2 regions of the Actinoplanes sp. NPDC024001 genome follow, and region 2 is predicted to be linked to the other one. Evidence: riboswitches for the same ligand, from Rfam matches in the RefSeq annotation. Region 2 holds a riboswitch; the other holds the start of a gene.

Region 1 (7,758 bases), on a different contig from region 2:
CGTGGGCGAACACCGAGGTGGTCCCCGGTGACGTCACCAAGCATCTGCGGCAGTTGCGGGAGCAGCCCGGCGGCGACATCGGCGTGCACGGCAGCATCGTGCTCGCCCGCTCCCTGCTGGCCGCCGACCTGATCGACGAGCTGCGGCTGGTGATCACCCCGGTCCAGGCGGGGGAGGGCCGCCGCCTGTTCGCCGACGGCGACGTGCCGCGCCGCTTCACCCTGACCATGGCCGAGGCGTCCCCGTCCGGCGCCCTGCTCGCCGACTACACGGTCCGCCGCGACTGACTCAGCCGAGCCGGGTGCGGACGACCAGGTCGTGCAGCTCGGCGACCGCGCCCGGGTCGGCGTGGTCCGGCAGGGCCGACTCCTCGCGGGCCCGCTCCAGCTCGGCGCGCAGCGCGGGCACGTCCGCGGCGAGCCGCTGCGCCACGCCGTCCGGCAGCGGCCCGTGCTCCGCCTCCCGCTTGGCGGCGATCAGGTCCGGCACGTAGTCCAGCCGCCCGCCGAGCACCCCGAGGTCGGTCTCGAGGCGCCCGGTGCGCATCAGGTGGATGCCGGTGAGCAGCACCCGCAGCGTGTAGAGGGCCGGTTTCAGCTCGCCGGTGCGGGCATGGAGCCGTTCCTGGGTCGCGGCGAACCCCAGGTAGTGGTGCGCGTGGTGCCGGGTGATCAGGCCCGGCGCCAGGGCGATGAGCTGTTCGTGGACCGGCGTGGTGACCACCACGAGCGGGGAGAGCAGCTGCTCCAGCACGTACCCGTTGCGGCTGTTGAGCAGCCGGGCGAACTTGAGCAGGTCGTGGCTGACCACGTCGAGCTCCACACCGTCGCGGACACCGTCGTGCTGCAGCGTCTCCGGTCCGGTGCGCAGCCCGACGACCTCGGCGGCCGGGAGCAGGTGGGCGGCGCGCAGGTCGAGGTCGGAGTCGACGGAGGCGAAGCCGTACAGGTGGGCGCCGCTGACCGTGGCGAACAGCAGCGGGTAGGGGAGCGCGGTGGCGGCCTCGGCCGCCCACCGCGGCACCGTGACCGTCATCGCGGGTCCTCCAGGTGGCGTTCGCGCACCTCGTGCAGCAGGGCGTCGATCCGGGCCCGGTCCGGCTGGTCGGGCAGGCTGGTGGCGGCGGCCGCGTCGGCGAGATCGGTGAGCAGGTCGCCGGCCCAGGCGGTGACGTCCGGCCAGGGGACCTCGCCCCGCTTGACCGCGAGCAGGCGGTCGCGCAGGTGGCTGACGTCGACCAGGACCTCGCCGGTGCGCAGCACGTGGGCGCCGGCGTGCAGCAGCCGGATCATGTGCATGGCCTGCTTGTGGTTGGTCTCGCCGGTGCGCTCGCGGCGGGCGGTGACCCGGTTGAGCTGGTCGCGGGCGTAGTTGCCGTAGGTGTCGGCGACCCGCCGGGACAGGAAGGCGCCGCGTGCCTCCCGCAGGCGGGCGCCGTCCGAAGTGATCGTCTCGACGAGCGGTGACCACAGCACTTCCAGGACGGTCGGGTTGGCCTGCAGCGCGAGCACGCAGAACCGCTCGATCTCCCAGGAGAACTGCTCGTCGAGCGGCCCGTCCAGGTGGGTGGGCGGCTTGTCGAGGCGCCAGAAGGCGCGGGTGGGTGCCACGAAGACACCCCGGCGGTCGTGGTCGGAGCCCGGACCGTGCAGTCCGTAGGCGCGGGAGCCGACCACGACCCCCAGAGCGGTGGGAAGATCAGGCGACAATGCCGTCGATCTCGTCGAGTTCCTCGCGGGTCAGCGGCGCGCCGTCGAGCGCGGCGATGTTGTTCTCCAGCTGGGCGACGCTGGAGGCGCCGATGATCAGGCTGGTCATCCGCGGGTCGCGCAGCGCCCACGACAGGGCCAGCTGGGCCAGGGACTGGCCGCGCCGCTTGGCGACGTCGTTGAGCGCGTGCAGCCGGCCCATGGTGGCCGTGTCCAGGGCGCTCTCGTTGAGGAACACGCTGGTGCGGATCCGCGAGTCCTCCGGGATGCCGGTCAGGTAGCGGTCGGTGAGCAGGCCCTGCTGCAGGGGGCTGAACGCGATGCAGCCCGCGCCGGCCTCCTCCAGGGTGTCCAGCAGCCCGTCCTGCTCGATCCAGCGGTTGAGGATCGAGTACGACGGCTGGTGGATCAGCAGCGGGGTGCCGAGCTCCCGCAGGATCCGGGCGGCCTCCCGGGCCTCGGCGCTCTTGTAGTTGCTGATCCCGACGTACTGCGCCTTGCCGGCCCGCACGACCGCGTCCAGCGCGGTCATCGTCTCCTCCAGCGGCGTCGAGGGGTCGGGCCGGTGGTGGTAGAACACGTCGACGTAGTCGAGGCCGAGTCGCTGCAGCGACTGGTCGAGCGAGGCCACCAGGTACTTGCGGGAGCCCCAGTCGCCGTACGGGCCGTCCCACATGGTGTAGCCGGCCTTGGTCGAGATGACCAGCTCGTCGCGGTGCGCCCGCAGGTCACTGGCGAGCAGCCGGCCGAAGTTGGACTCGGCGCTGCCGGGCGGCGGGCCGTAGTTGTTGGCCAGGTCGAAGTGGGTGACGCCGAGGTCGAAGGCGCGGCGGACGATGGCGCGCTGACGGTCGAGGGGCCGGGTGTCGCCGAAGTTGTGCCACAGGCCGAGGGAGATGGCGGGCAGTTGGAGCCCGCTGCGCCCGGCGCGGCGGTAGGTCATCTTGGTGTAGCGGTCGTCCGCAGGGAAGTACGTCACAGCACACACCCTAGGGTTGTCGGTCCGGACCGTGTGCGCTGGTAGGTTGAGTGCTGCCGGCTACACCCACGCGGGAGAGACCTGGAGTCCCAGGCGCCGAAGGGGCAAATCCTCCCCGGAACCTCTCAGGCAAAAGGACCGCGAGGGCAGGCGACTCTGAAGTGCCCGGCTGGGTATGACAGAGGGGGAGGTTGCATGTCGACCTTCTCGAGCCTTGGAGTCGCCCATGACGTCGCCGTTCGTTTCCCGTCACATCGGTCCGGACCCGGACGAGCAGACCCACATGCTCAAGGCGATCGGGTACAACTCGGTCGGCGAGCTGATGGACGCCGCGATCCCCGAGGTGATCCGCTGGCACGGTGAGCTGGACCTGCCGGCCGGGATCTCCGAGGAGGAGGCGATCGCCGAGCTGCGCATGATCGCCGGGCGCAACACTGTGTCCACGTCGATGATCGGGCTGGGCTACTACGGCACCCACACCCCGGCGGTGATCAAGCGGAACGTGCTGGAGAACCCGGCGTGGTACACGGCTTACACGCCGTATCAGCCGGAGATCAGCCAGGGCCGCCTGGAGGCGCTGCTGAACTTCCAGACCATGGTCACCGACCTGACCGGGCTGGCCACGGCGAACGCGTCGATGCTGGACGAGGCCACGGCGGTCGCCGAGGCCATGACGCTCGCGCGCCGTGCCTCCAAGGTCAAGAGCAATGTGTACGCGGTGGACGCCGACACGTTCCCGCAGACCCTGTCGGTGCTGCGGACCCGGGCCGAGCCGCTCGGCATCGAGATCCGCCTGGTCGACGTCGAGGACGACGAGCTGCCGGGCGAGTTCTTCGGCCTGCACCTGCAGTACCCGGGCGCGTCCGGCGCGGTCCGCGACCATGCCGCGCTGATCGAGGCCGCCCACGCGAAGGGCGCCCTGGTCACGGTGGCGGCCGACCTGCTCGCGCTGACGCTGCTGCGGGAGCCGGGTGCGATCGGCGCGGACATCGCGGCCGGCACGACGCAGCGCTTCGGCGTACCCCTGGGGTTCGGTGGCCCGCACGCGGGCTACCTGGCGGTGCGTGCCGGGCTGGAGCGCTCGCTGCCGGGCCGGCTGGTCGGCGTCTCGAAGGACGCCGACGGCGCGCCGGCCTACCGGCTCGCGCTGCAGACGCGTGAGCAGCACATCCGCCGGGAGAAGGCGACCAGCAACATCTGTACGGCGCAGGTGCTGCTGGCCGTGATGGCCAGCATGTACGCGGTGTACCACGGGCCGGCCGGGCTGCGGGCGATCGCCCAGCGCACCCACGACCACGCCCGGGCGCTGGCCGGTGGCCTGTCCGCGGCCGGGGTCGAGGTGGCGCACGCGGCGTTCTTCGACACGGTGACCGCGAGGGTGCCGGGCCGGGCCGCCGAGGTCGTGGCGGAGGCCTACAACCGCGGCATCGACGTGCGGCTGGTCGACGACGATCACGTGTCGGTGTCGGCCGACGAGACCACGAACGACATGGACGTCGCGCTGGTCCTGGAGGCGTTCGGGGCGGCCGTCGCGGCGCCCGCCGAGAGCGCGGTCAAGTCGCTGGCGCGCTCCTCGGAGTACCTGACGCACCCGGTGTTCAACACCCACCACTCCGAGACGAACATGCTGCGCTACCTGCGCACCCTGTCCGACCGGGACTACGCGCTGGACCGCGGCATGATCCCGCTGGGCTCGTGCACGATGAAGCTGAACGCCACCGCCGAGATGGAGGCGGTCACCTGGCCGGAGTTCGCGACCATCCATCCGTTCGCGCCGGCGTCGCAGACCGAGGGCTACGAGGCCCTGGTGGCGCAGCTGGAGGGCTGGCTGGCCGAGATCACCGGGTACGACGCGGTGAGCGTGCAGCCGAACGCCGGCTCGCAGGGTGAGCTGGCCGGTCTGCTGGCGATCCGCGGCTACCACCGCTCCCGGGGCGAGGAGCACCGCGACGTGTGCCTGATCCCGTCGTCGGCGCACGGCACGAACGCGGCCAGCGCGGTGATGGCCGGGATGCGGGTCGTGGTGGTGGCCTGTGACGCGGACGGCAACGTCGACATGACCGACCTGGCCGCCAAGATTGAGAAGCACCGGGACACGCTGTCCGCGATCATGGTGACCTACCCGTCGACGCACGGCGTCTACGAGACCGGCATCGCCGACCTGTGCGCCCAGGTGCACGAGGCCGGCGGTCAGGTGTACGTGGACGGCGCCAACCTGAACGCGCTGGTCGGGTTCGCCAAGCCGGGCCAGTTCGGCGCGGACGTGTCGCACCTGAACCTGCACAAGACGTTCTGCATCCCGCACGGCGGCGGTGGCCCCGGCGTCGGCCCGGTCGCGGTCCGGCAGCACCTGGCCGAGTTCCTGCCCGGCAACCCGCTGGAGCCGGGTGAGCACCACGCGGTGTCGGCGGCGGCGCACGGTTCGGCGGGCATCCTGCCGATCTCGTGGGCGTACCTGCGGATGATGGGCCCGGACGGCCTCGCCGCGGCGACCGCGACGGCGGTGCTGGCGGCCAACTACGTGGCGGCGCGGCTGCGTGAGCACTACCCGGTGCTGTACGCGGGCAACAACGGCCTGGTCGCGCACGAGTGCATCCTCGACCTGCGGCCGATCACGAAGGCCACCGGCGTCTCGGTGGACGACGTGGCGAAGCGGCTGATCGACTACGGGTTCCACGCGCCGACGATGTCGTTCCCGGTGGCCGGCACCCTGATGGTGGAGCCGACCGAGAGCGAGGACCTGGCCGAGCTGGACCGGTTCGTGGCCGCGATGATCGCCATCAAGGGCGAGATCGACCAGGTGGCGGCGGGCGTGTGGCCGAAGGACGACAACCCGCTGTCCAACGCCCCGCACACCGCTTCGTCGGTGTCGGCGGACGAGTGGGCTCACCCGTACCCGCGGTCGGTGGCCGCCTACCCGGAGGGCGTGGACCGGACGGCGAAGTACTGGCCGCCGGTGCGCCGCATCGACGGGGCGTTCGGGGACCGTAACCTGGTCTGCTCGTGCCCCTCGCCGGAGGCGTTCGAGAGCTGACCCGTCCGGATGGTCGGTGCAAGCGCAGGTCGTGGTCCTCAATGATCGCGGCCTGCGCCGTCAGTTGGTTACGCTCAGTAGTGTGTCAGGCGGCGAGCGCGTGCGGTGCGGGGCCCCGGTGCGGCTCGATCATCGTGCCGTCCGGGAGCAGCTCCCCGGTGTCCTCGAAGACGATGACACCGTTGCAGAGCAGGCTCCAGCCTTGCTCCCGGAACGTCGCGATGATCCGGGCGGCCTCACGGTCGATGGCCTCGGCTGGTGGGCAGGGGATCAGGTGCTGGCACATCTTGTGGTTCTCCGGTTTGGGGGCTGTGTGAAGGTTCACAAAGACAGTGACGGACGTTACCTCACATCGAACGACAACGGTTCAACCCGGTGACGCGATTCGGGGTTCGATCCGCCTCTCACATGGTCCACGGGACGGAGATCAACGACCACTCTCCGCGACCTCCTCTCGGCGTGCCGCCGGGCGCTCCGACGGCCTGCCAAGCCCGCCACCACGCGTTGCGTGACTTCCGATGGCACCAGGGTGATCCCGGTGACCCTGCCGAGCTTCTGTCCGACTTCCTGGCCGCCAACGGACTGCCGGTGCGAAACCTTGGCCGAACGGATGACAAAAACAGGACGTTCGGCGATAGCACTATTTGCGGAGCAGCACTCTACGTATCCGCGGATGCCGGATCCGTAATGGCTGGTGGGACCGTCGGCGCGGCGACCCCGGTGCCCGGCATCCCGGACGTCTACGCGGTCGTCTACGAGCACACCCCGAAGCCCGCCCGCGCCGCCTGGGGCGGCGCCTGGACCCTCGGCCCGTGGCGGGAGAGCTGGACCCGCGCCGAGCACGCGAACGCCGTCGAAGAGGTCCGCGCCGCCATCGGCCGCGGCGACGTCTACCAGGTCAACATGGTCGGCCACGGCTCGGCCGGCTACACCGGGGACCCGGGCCCGGCGCTGCGCCGGGTCGCCGCGCTGCGCGGCGCCCGCTACGGCGGGGTCCTCGCCGGCGACGGCTGGGCGCTGGCCACCGCCTCCCCGGAGACGCTGGTCGAGGTCCGCGACGGCCGGGTGATCACCCGGCCGATCAAGGGCACCCGGCCGGCCACCGAGGCCGGCCGGCGCGAACTGCTGGCCAGCCCCAAGGAACGCGCCGAGCACGTGATGATCGTCGACCTGGAGCGCAACGACCTCGCCCGGCTGCCCGGCACCGGACCGGTGACCGTGGACGAGCTGTTCGCCGTACGCCGCTGGTGTGGTCTCTGGCAGGCCGAGTCGGTGGTCTCCGCGCCGTTGCGGGCGCAGGTCGGCCTCGCCGACCTGCTGCGCGCGGTCTGTCCCGGCGGCAGCGTGACCGGCGCGCCCAAGCTGGCCGCGCTGGAGCGCATCGCCGCGCTGGAACCGGCCGGCCGCGGCGTCAGCATGGGCGCGGTCGGCTGGCTCGGCCACGACCACCTGGATCTGGGCCTGACCATCCGCACCGTGGCCGTCGACGGCGCCCGGGTGCACACCTGGGCCGGCGGCGGGATCACCGCCGACAGCGACCCGATCGCCGAGGTCGACGAGGCCGCCGCCAAGGTCGCCCCGATCCGCGCGGCCCTGGCCGGCCTGACCACAGGGGCCGCATAGCCCACTGCCGGCCCTCTCTACCCAAAGCGTGCCAGTGTCCTGCTCGACCGCCCCCACCGGTGGCGGGAAAGCGCTTACGTTGGCGCACGACGGGGCACCCAGAGAAGGCGAATCGCAGTGCTAGAACTCCTCGAACGACCGGCGCCGAGCCAGGAGTTCGCGCGCTTCGCGCACTCCGGCGCGGCACGGCTGCGCAGCAGCGCCTTCCAGCTCTGCCGCGACTGGCATCTGGCCCAGGACCTCACCCAGACCACGCTGACCAGGCTCTATCTGAGCTGGGGGCGGGCCGCCGAGAGCGACAACCTGTCGGCGTACGCCCACAAGGTGCTGCTGCGGGTCTACCTGGACCACCGGCGCCGCCGCAGCAACGGGGAGAGCGTCACCGGCATCCTGCGCGAACCGGTCTACACGAT
Region 2 (7,758 bases):
CCGCACCAGGAACGGGAAGTCGGCGAAGCTGAGGTGGACGTCGAAGAACCGGGTGAGGAACCGCGGATAGGACTCGGCGTAACCGGGGTCGGCCGCCTTCAGCCGCAGCCACTGCGGCAGCGGCAACAGCGCCACCGTTGCGAACAGCAGCGGCACACCGAGCCGCAGCAGCCGCTCACCGGCGAAACCGCGCACGCCGCGGCGCCGCATCGAGTGCCACGACCCGAAGCCCGCGATCAGGAAGAGCGACGGCATCGCCCAGACCACGGCGAGCCCGGCCAGCCAGGTGATCGCCTCGGTGGTCTGCGCGTTCTTGACGTAGAAGTCGTCGCGCGCGTCGAAGACCAGCGCGGCGTGGAAGAAAACCAGGCCGAGCACCACGATCAGGCGGATCACGTCGAGCTCGGGGCGCCGGGGCGTCATCTCGCCGATGCTGCCGCACGCCCGCAAGAGACGGCAACCGGCCTGCGGTAGCGTTCCGGCATGGGCATCCTGGGCGTGGCCGGTCAGATCCTGCTCGGCGCGGCGCTCGGGTTCGCCGGCACCGGCCACCTGACCTTCGCCCGCGAGGAGTTCCAGGCGCAGGTGCCGTCCTGGGTGCCGCTCGACGCCGACTTCGTCGTCCTCGCCTCGGGCGTGGTCGAGATCTGCCTCGGTCTCGCCCTGCTGTCGGTGTGGCGCCAGCCGGCCCGCGGCATCGTCGGGGCGATCACCGCGGCGTTCTTCGTCGCCGTCTTCCCGGGCAACATCGCCCAGTTCGTCGAGCAGAAGGACGGCTTCGGAATGGACACCGACGCCGCCCGCGGGATCCGGCTGCTCTTCCAGCCGGTCCTGGTGGTGTGGGCGCTGGCGACGACCGGCGCAGTCCGGGTCCTGCGCCGGTCGCGAGCGTCCTAACGGTCGCGTTCGGCCACGATCGTGGTGTCCGCGCCGTGGCCGGTGTGCACGACGGTCTGCTCCGGCAGGCTGAACAGCTTCTCCCGGATCGACTCCACGATCAGGTCCTGGTCGGAGTACGACCGGCCGGTCGCCCCCGGCCCGCCCTGGAACAGGGTGTCACCGGTGAACACCTGGCCCAGCTCCGCCGCGTAGAGGCAGATCGCACCCGGCGCGTGCCCGGGCGTGTGCAGCACGGTCAGCGTCGTCCCGCCCACGTTGATCTGGTCGCCGTCGTTGAGGTCGACGTCCCACCAGGTCTCGTCGCCGTGGGTCAGCTCCCACAGCGGCCACTCCGCCGGGTGCAGCAGGATCGGCGCGCCGGTGCGCTCGCGCAGGGCCGGCGCCATCCGGACGTGGTCGTCGTGGGCGTGGGTGCAGACGATCGCGGTGACCCGGCGGTCGCCGACCACCTGGAGGATCGCGTCCACGTCGTGCGGGGCGTCGATCACCACGCACTCGGTGTCGTCGCCGATCACCCAGATGTTGTTGTCCACGTCGAACGTCTCGCCGTCCAGGCTGAACGTCCCGGCGACCACCCCGTGGTCGACTCGCGCGGCGCTCACAGGATCACCACCGAGCGCAGCACCGGCTCGGCGTGCCCGTGCATCCGGCCGAACGCGGCCTCGACGTCCTCGATGCCGATCTCCTCGGTGACGAACGCGTCCAGGTCGAGGCGGCCCTGCCGGTACAGGTCGACCAGCATCGGGAAGTCGCGGCTGGGCAGGCAGTCGCCGTACCAGCTGGACTTGAGCGCCCCGCCACGGCCGAACACGTCGATCAGCGGCAGGTCCGGCACCTTCATCTCCGGGGTCGGCACCCCGACCAGCACCAGCACCCCGGCCAGGTCCCGGGCGTAGAACGCCTGCTTCCAGGTCTCCGGCCGGCCGACCGCCTCGATCACCACGTCGGCGCCGTCGGCACCCTCGTACGTCTCGGCGGCGATCCGCTTGATCTCGGCGACCGGGTCGGTCTTGGACGAGTCGACCAGGTGGGTGGCGCCCAGCTTGCGGGCCGCCTGCAGCTTGCGGGCGTCGATGTCGACCGCGATGATCGGGCTCGCCCCGGCCAGCGCCGCCCCCGCGACCGCCGCGACACCCACCCCGCCGCAGCCGATCACCGCGACCGACTTACCGCGGGTCACCGCGCCGGTGTTGATCGCCGCGCCGATACCGGCCATCACCCCGCAGCCGAGCAGACCGACCGCGGCCGGCTGCGCCGCCGGATCCACCTTCGTGCACTGACCCGCCGCGACCAGCGTCTTCTCGGCGAACGCGCCGATGCCCAACGCCGGCGACAGCTCGGTGCCGTCCTCCAGCGTCATCTTCTGCTTCGCGTTGTGCGTGGCGAAGCAGTACTGCAGGTCACCGCGCTTACACGCCCGGCACTGACCGCACACCGCCCGCCAGTTCAGCACCACGAAGTCACCGGGGGCCACCTCGGTCACGCCGTCGCCGACCGACTCGACCACCCCGGCCGCCTCGTGGCCGAGCAGGAACGGGAAGTCGTCGTTGATGCCACCCTCGCGGTAGTGCAGGTCGGTGTGGCACACCCCGCACGCCTGGATCTTCACCACCGCCTCACCCGGCCCCGGATCCGGCACGTTGATCGTCACCAGCTCCACCGGCGCGCCCTTCGCCCGCGCGATGACGGCCTTCACCTGCTGCATCTCCGTGCTCCCTTCGGCCACAGCCGGACGGTCAAGTGGTCAGGATAGTGGTTGACCGAGCAACCATTCGGACATCCGGTCGATGCTGTTGCGCGCCGCCACCGTGAACGGGTCGCCGACGCACCCGTGCGCGGCGCCCGGCTCCAGGTGCACGGTCACCGGCACACCGGCGGCGCGCAGCTGGTCCGCGTACGCCTCGCCGGAAGCCCGCAGCGTGTCGGCCTCGCAGTTGAGGATCAGCGTCGGCGGCAGGCCGCCGACGTCGCCGTTGGCCGCGAACGCGTACGGATCCTTGAGCGTATCCGCGTCCCCCGCGTAGTGCAGGCTCATGTCGGCCACCCAGCCCGGCGTGAAGTTCACCGCCCCCGGCGTGCGGCGCACCGCGGCCAGCAGCTCGCCGGAGAGCTCGGGCAGCTCCGGGTGCACCGCCGGATAGACCAGCACCACCGACGCCGGCGCCCGCCCCGCACCGTCGCGCAGCCGTTTGCTCACGCCCGCCACGATGTTGCCGCCCGCGCTGGCCCCGCCCAGGTGCAGCCGCTCGACGCCGACTCCGAAACGGTCCGCGTTGCGCACGGCCCACGTCCAGCCGGCCAGCACGTCGTCGGACGCCTGCGGGAAGTGCCCGCCGTGCAGCGCCTTGCGGTAGTCCAGCGACAGCACCGCGATGCCACGGGCGGCCAGGGCGAGCGCCACGAAGTGCGCCTCGGCCATCCGCAGCGACCCGCTCACGAACGCGCCGCCGTGCACCCAGACGAAGCCGGCCTGCGGTGCGCCCGGGCCGTGGTAGAGCCGCGCCGGCACGCCGTCGATCGCCGGCTCGGTGACCCGCACCGCCGCCAGCTGCGGAAACCGGGCGAACAGCTCGGCGTCGGTGGGCCCGGTCTCCGGCATGTCCCCGGCGATCTCCAGCATCCGCACGAAGTCGGCCACCGGCGGCGGCTCGCCCGCCGAGGCCCGGCCCAGCACGGCCCGCTGCAGCGGGCGCGGCAGGCCGCGCACCACCCGCAGGGCGAGACCGAGCACGACACCACGGTTCATGAGGACCATCCTTTCGTACGCCCGGACGACAGTTCGGTGACCACCGCGTCGAACAGTTCCGTGTCGTAACGCCCGGCCCGCGCGGCCGCGCCGAGCGTCCCGTCCGCCGCAAGCTCCCAGCGCACCCGGTCCGGGTCGGCCCGCTCGACCGCCTCGTACCACTCCCGCAGCGGCCCGGCCATGCGCAGGTGCAGCTCGAAGTTGCGCCGTCGCCGGGTGGTGTCGGCCGCCCGCCGGCGCCGCAGCTCATCGCTCTGCGGCACCGTCACCAGCACGAGGTCGGCGAACCCGAGCCGCCGCGCCGCGACCGCCGCCCGGTTCACCTCGACCTCGCGCCGCCAGACCGCCGGGTCCACCAGGCCGAGTCGGGCGAGCGCCCAGGTGTAGTGCAGCTTCATCGGATCGTCGTCGCAGACCGCGAGCCCGGCGCCCGCCTCGCGCGCCAGCGCCTCCTGCCACCGGCGGCAGTTGACCTCGCACCAGAACTCCGGCGCGGGCCCGTCCGGTTCGGCGCCGCCCGGCGTGTACTCCTCGACCAGGTGTTCCGCGTGGTGCGCACGGCACCAGGTGGTCTTCCCGGCCGCGCTCGGCCCGCTCACCACGACGATCATCGGGCGGGCACGCACTCGTCGTCCATGGACGCCGACAGTAGGGCACGCCGCCCTTGACGGCCGGGTCGCCTCGGGCGAGCAGTCCCACGTCGCCTATCGCGGGCCGGCCCTGGCGCCGGGACGGCCCCACGGGCGAGGCGCGCTTCGGGCCGGCGCCGGTCAGCACTCGATGACGTTGACGGCGAGGCCGCCGCGGGCGGTCTCCTTGTACTTGATCTTCATGTCGGCGCCGGTCTCCTTCATGGTCTTGATGACCTTGTCGAGGGAGACGTGGTGCCGGCCGTCGCCGCGCAGTGCCATCCGGGCCGCGGTCACCGCCTTCACCGCGGCCATCCCGTTGCGCTCGATGCACGGGATCTGCACCAGGCCGCCGACCGGGTCGCAGGTCAGGCCCAGGTTGTGCTCCATACCGATCTCCGCGGCGTTCTCCACCTGCTCGGGCGTGCCGCCGAGCACCTCGGCCAGCCCGGCCGCGGCCATCGCGCAGGCCGAGCCGACCTCGCCCTGGCAGCCCACCTCGGCGCCGGAGATCGACGCGTTCTCCTTGAACAGCAGCCCGATCGCGCCGGCGGTCAGCAGGAACCGCACCACACCCTCCGGCGAGGCGCCCGGCACGAAGTCCAGGTAGTACCGCAGCACGGCCGGGATGATCCCGGCAGCGCCGTTGGTGGGCGCGGTGACCACCCGGCCGCCGGCCGCGTTCTGCTCGTTCACCGCCATCGCGTACGCCGTGAGCCACTCCATCGCGTGTTCGGGCGGGTTCCCGGCGGCCCGCAACTGCCGGGCGGTCGCCGCCGCCCGCCGCCGCACCTTCAACCCGCCCGGCAGCACGCCCTCGGCGTCCAGGCCCGAGTCGATGCACTCGGCCATCACCGACCACAGGTGCAGCAGCCCGGAACGGACCTCGGCCTCCGGGCGCCAGGCGGTCTCGTTCACCAGCATCAGCCGGGAGATCGACAGGCCGGTCGCGCGGGTCAGCGACAGCAGCTCGGCGCCGGAGGAGAAGGGGTAGGGCAGGGAGGTGTCGTCCGCCCGTACCCCGCGGGTCCGCTCGTCGACGACGAAGCCGCCGCCGACCGAGAAATAGGTCTTGCGCAGCAGCTCGGCGCCGTCGGCGCCGAGCGCGGTGAAGGTCATGCCGTTGGGGTGCTCGGGCAGCGAGCGCCGCCGGTGCAGCACCAGGTCGACCTCGAACGCGAAGCCGTCGGTGGACGGCTCGAGCGTGGTGTCGACCGTCTCCGGCTCCTCACCGGCCAGACCGAGCAGCACCGCCCGCGGCGTGCCGTGGCCGTGGCCGGTCGCGCCGAGCGACCCGAACAGCTCGGCGCGCACGGCGGTCACCGGCAGGCCGGTGAGCTGCAGCGCGAAGAGGCGGGCGGCGCGCATCGGCCCGACGGTGTGTGAACTCGACGGACCGATGCCGACCGAGAACAGGTCGAAGACGGACACGGCCATGCGGAGGCTCCCCTGGTCGGCGGGTGGGCCTCCCTCGCTCTGTCATGGGGCCTGAGAGCTTCACCGCGCGAGCGCGGTTTGCACCTTGGGCGCGCACCGGCGGACCGGCACGGCTTTCCAGAGTCGCCTGACCGCAGCGGTACGTGGGCCTGAGAGATTCTGAGGGAGAAGTTGCTCCTTCGGCGCCCCGTTCCCGGGGGCTCTCCCGCAGCGGCTGAGCGGCGAAATCTTCGGTTGTCGCTGGTGACGCTATCCAGGCCAGGGTAACGCGGTCAACCGGTGTAAAGCTTGTCGAGCAGGTGAGCATTGCGTTGCTCGACGATGCGGCGGCGCAGTTTCAGCGACGGGGTGAGGTCGCCGTCCTCCACGCTCAGGTTGCGTTCCAGGATGGTGAACCGCTTGACCGTCTCCCAGCGGCCGAGCCCGGTGTTGAGCTCGCTCACGTAGGCGTCGATCGCGGCCTGCAGCTGCGGTGAGCGCACCAGGTCGGCGTGGGTCTCGCCGGTGACGCCCTGCTCGCTCGCCCAGGCCCGCACGGCCACCGGGTCGAGGTCGATCAGCGCGGTGACGTAGTTGCGGCCCTCGCCGTAGACCACCATCTGGGTGGAGAGCGGGCAGATCGCCGCGAACCGGGTCTCGATCACCTGCGGGGCGACGTACTTGCCGCCGGAGGTCTTGAACAGGTCCTTCTTCCGGTCGGTGATCTTCAGCGAGCCGCGCGGGGTGATCTCGCCGATGTCGCCGGTGTGCAGCCACTCGCCGAGCTTCTCGTCGAAACCGTGGTAGCCGTCCATCAGGCCGGGGCCCTTGATCAGGATCTCGCCGTCCTCGGCGATGCGGACCTCGGTGCCGGGCAGCGGCAGGCCGACGGTGCCGTACTCCAGGTGCTCGAACCGGTTGACGAAGGCGCCGGCCGACGTCTCGGTCAGCCCGTAGCCCTCCAGGATCGGGAGGCCGAGCGCGTCGAAGAACTCGCAGATGTCCGCCGACAGCGCGGCCGAGCCGGAGAGGAAGAACCGCAACCGCCCACCGAAGCGGGCGCGCACCTTGCTCAGCACCAGCCTGTCAGCGATCCGGTGCTGGAACGCCAGCCCGGCGGGCACCTTCTCGCCGTTGCGGCGCGTGCGGGCGGCCTGGCGGCCGACCCCGACGGCCCAGTCGAAGAGCTTGGCCTTCACCCCGCCGTCCTTGTGCGCGGCGGCCAGCACGCCGGCGTGCACCTTCTCGAAGATCCGGGGTACGGCGGGCATCACCATCGGCTTGACCACGGGCAGGTTCGTGATGATCCGGGTGACGTCACCGTCGATCGCGGTGGGGTGCCCGACCGCGATCTGCGCGGCGCCGAGGGCCTTGCCGAACACGTGCGCCAGCGGCAGCCACAGGTAGCCGAGGTCGTCGGGGCCGACCAGGCCGGTCGCCTGCGTCGCGGTGGCCTGGTAGATCCAGCAGCGGTGCGGCAGGCGGACGCCCTTGGGCCGCCCGGTCGTGCCGGACGTGTAGATCAGCGTGGCGAGATGGTCCGGGGTGATCGCGGCGGTGGCCGCGGTGACCGCCTCGGCCGGCAGCGTCCTACCGCGTTCACGCAGCTCGTCGAGGGTGATCGCGCACGGGTCGGCGCCGTCGAAGAGGATCACCTGCTCGACCGGCGAGTCGAGCACCTTGGCCAGCTGCTCGGCGTTCTCCACGAAGGCGAACCGGCTGCCCGAGTCGGTGAGGATGTGCGTGACGTCCTCCGCCGACGAGGTCGGGTAGACCGTGGTGGTCGCCCCGCCCGCGCACATGATCCCCAGGTCGGCGTGCACCCACTCGATCCGGGTGCCGGACATGATCGCGACCCGGTCCTCCGCCCGCAGCCCGAGCGCGAGCAGCCCCGCGGCGATCTCCCGGGCCACCTGGCCCAGCTCCGCCCACGTCTCGGACTGCCACTCCCCGCCGGGCCCGGGCCAGCGGTAGGCCTCCGAGCCGGGCGTGCGCTCGATCCGGTCGTACAGCATCGCACCCAACGAGGGCGGGGCCGACTTCTGCGCTTGCTCCCAGGCGGCTAGC

What was found. A riboswitch is a leader RNA that binds a small molecule or an ion and turns the genes downstream of it on or off. The one in region 2 is predicted to bind glycine.
Region 1: another riboswitch for glycine. It lies ahead of gcvP (aminomethyl-transferring glycine dehydrogenase); the one in region 2 lies ahead of AB0F81_RS31570 (L-serine ammonia-lyase).

Annotation. Positions count from the first base shown of each region.
Region 1 is NZ_JBEZZB010000201.1:3,372-11,129, reverse strand. Features, by position in the region: gene AB0F81_RS44695 (dihydrofolate reductase family protein) at 1-287, shown strand, start outside; gene AB0F81_RS44690 (nucleotidyltransferase domain-containing protein) at 289-1,035, opposite strand; gene AB0F81_RS44685 (nucleotidyltransferase domain-containing protein) at 1,032-1,709, opposite strand; gene mgrA (L-glyceraldehyde 3-phosphate reductase) at 1,699-2,688, opposite strand; glycine riboswitch at 2,750-2,839, shown strand; gene gcvP (aminomethyl-transferring glycine dehydrogenase) at 2,915-5,722, shown strand; gene AB0F81_RS44670 (DUF5999 family protein) at 5,808-6,008, opposite strand; gene AB0F81_RS44665 (chorismate-binding protein) at 6,131-7,345, shown strand; gene AB0F81_RS44660 (sigma-70 family RNA polymerase sigma factor) at 7,463-7,758, shown strand, end outside.
Region 2 is NZ_JBEZZB010000097.1:4,909-12,666, forward strand. Features, by position in the region: gene AB0F81_RS31540 (acyltransferase family protein) at 1-423, opposite strand, end outside; gene AB0F81_RS31545 (hypothetical protein) at 484-897, shown strand; gene AB0F81_RS31550 (MBL fold metallo-hydrolase) at 894-1,502, opposite strand; gene AB0F81_RS31555 (S-(hydroxymethyl)mycothiol dehydrogenase) at 1,499-2,605, opposite strand; gene AB0F81_RS31560 (alpha/beta hydrolase fold domain-containing protein) at 2,645-3,646, opposite strand; gene AB0F81_RS31565 (hypothetical protein) at 3,643-4,272, opposite strand; gene AB0F81_RS31570 (L-serine ammonia-lyase) at 4,417-5,712, opposite strand; glycine riboswitch at 5,840-5,930, opposite strand; gene AB0F81_RS31575 (long-chain fatty acid--CoA ligase) at 5,985-7,758, opposite strand, start outside.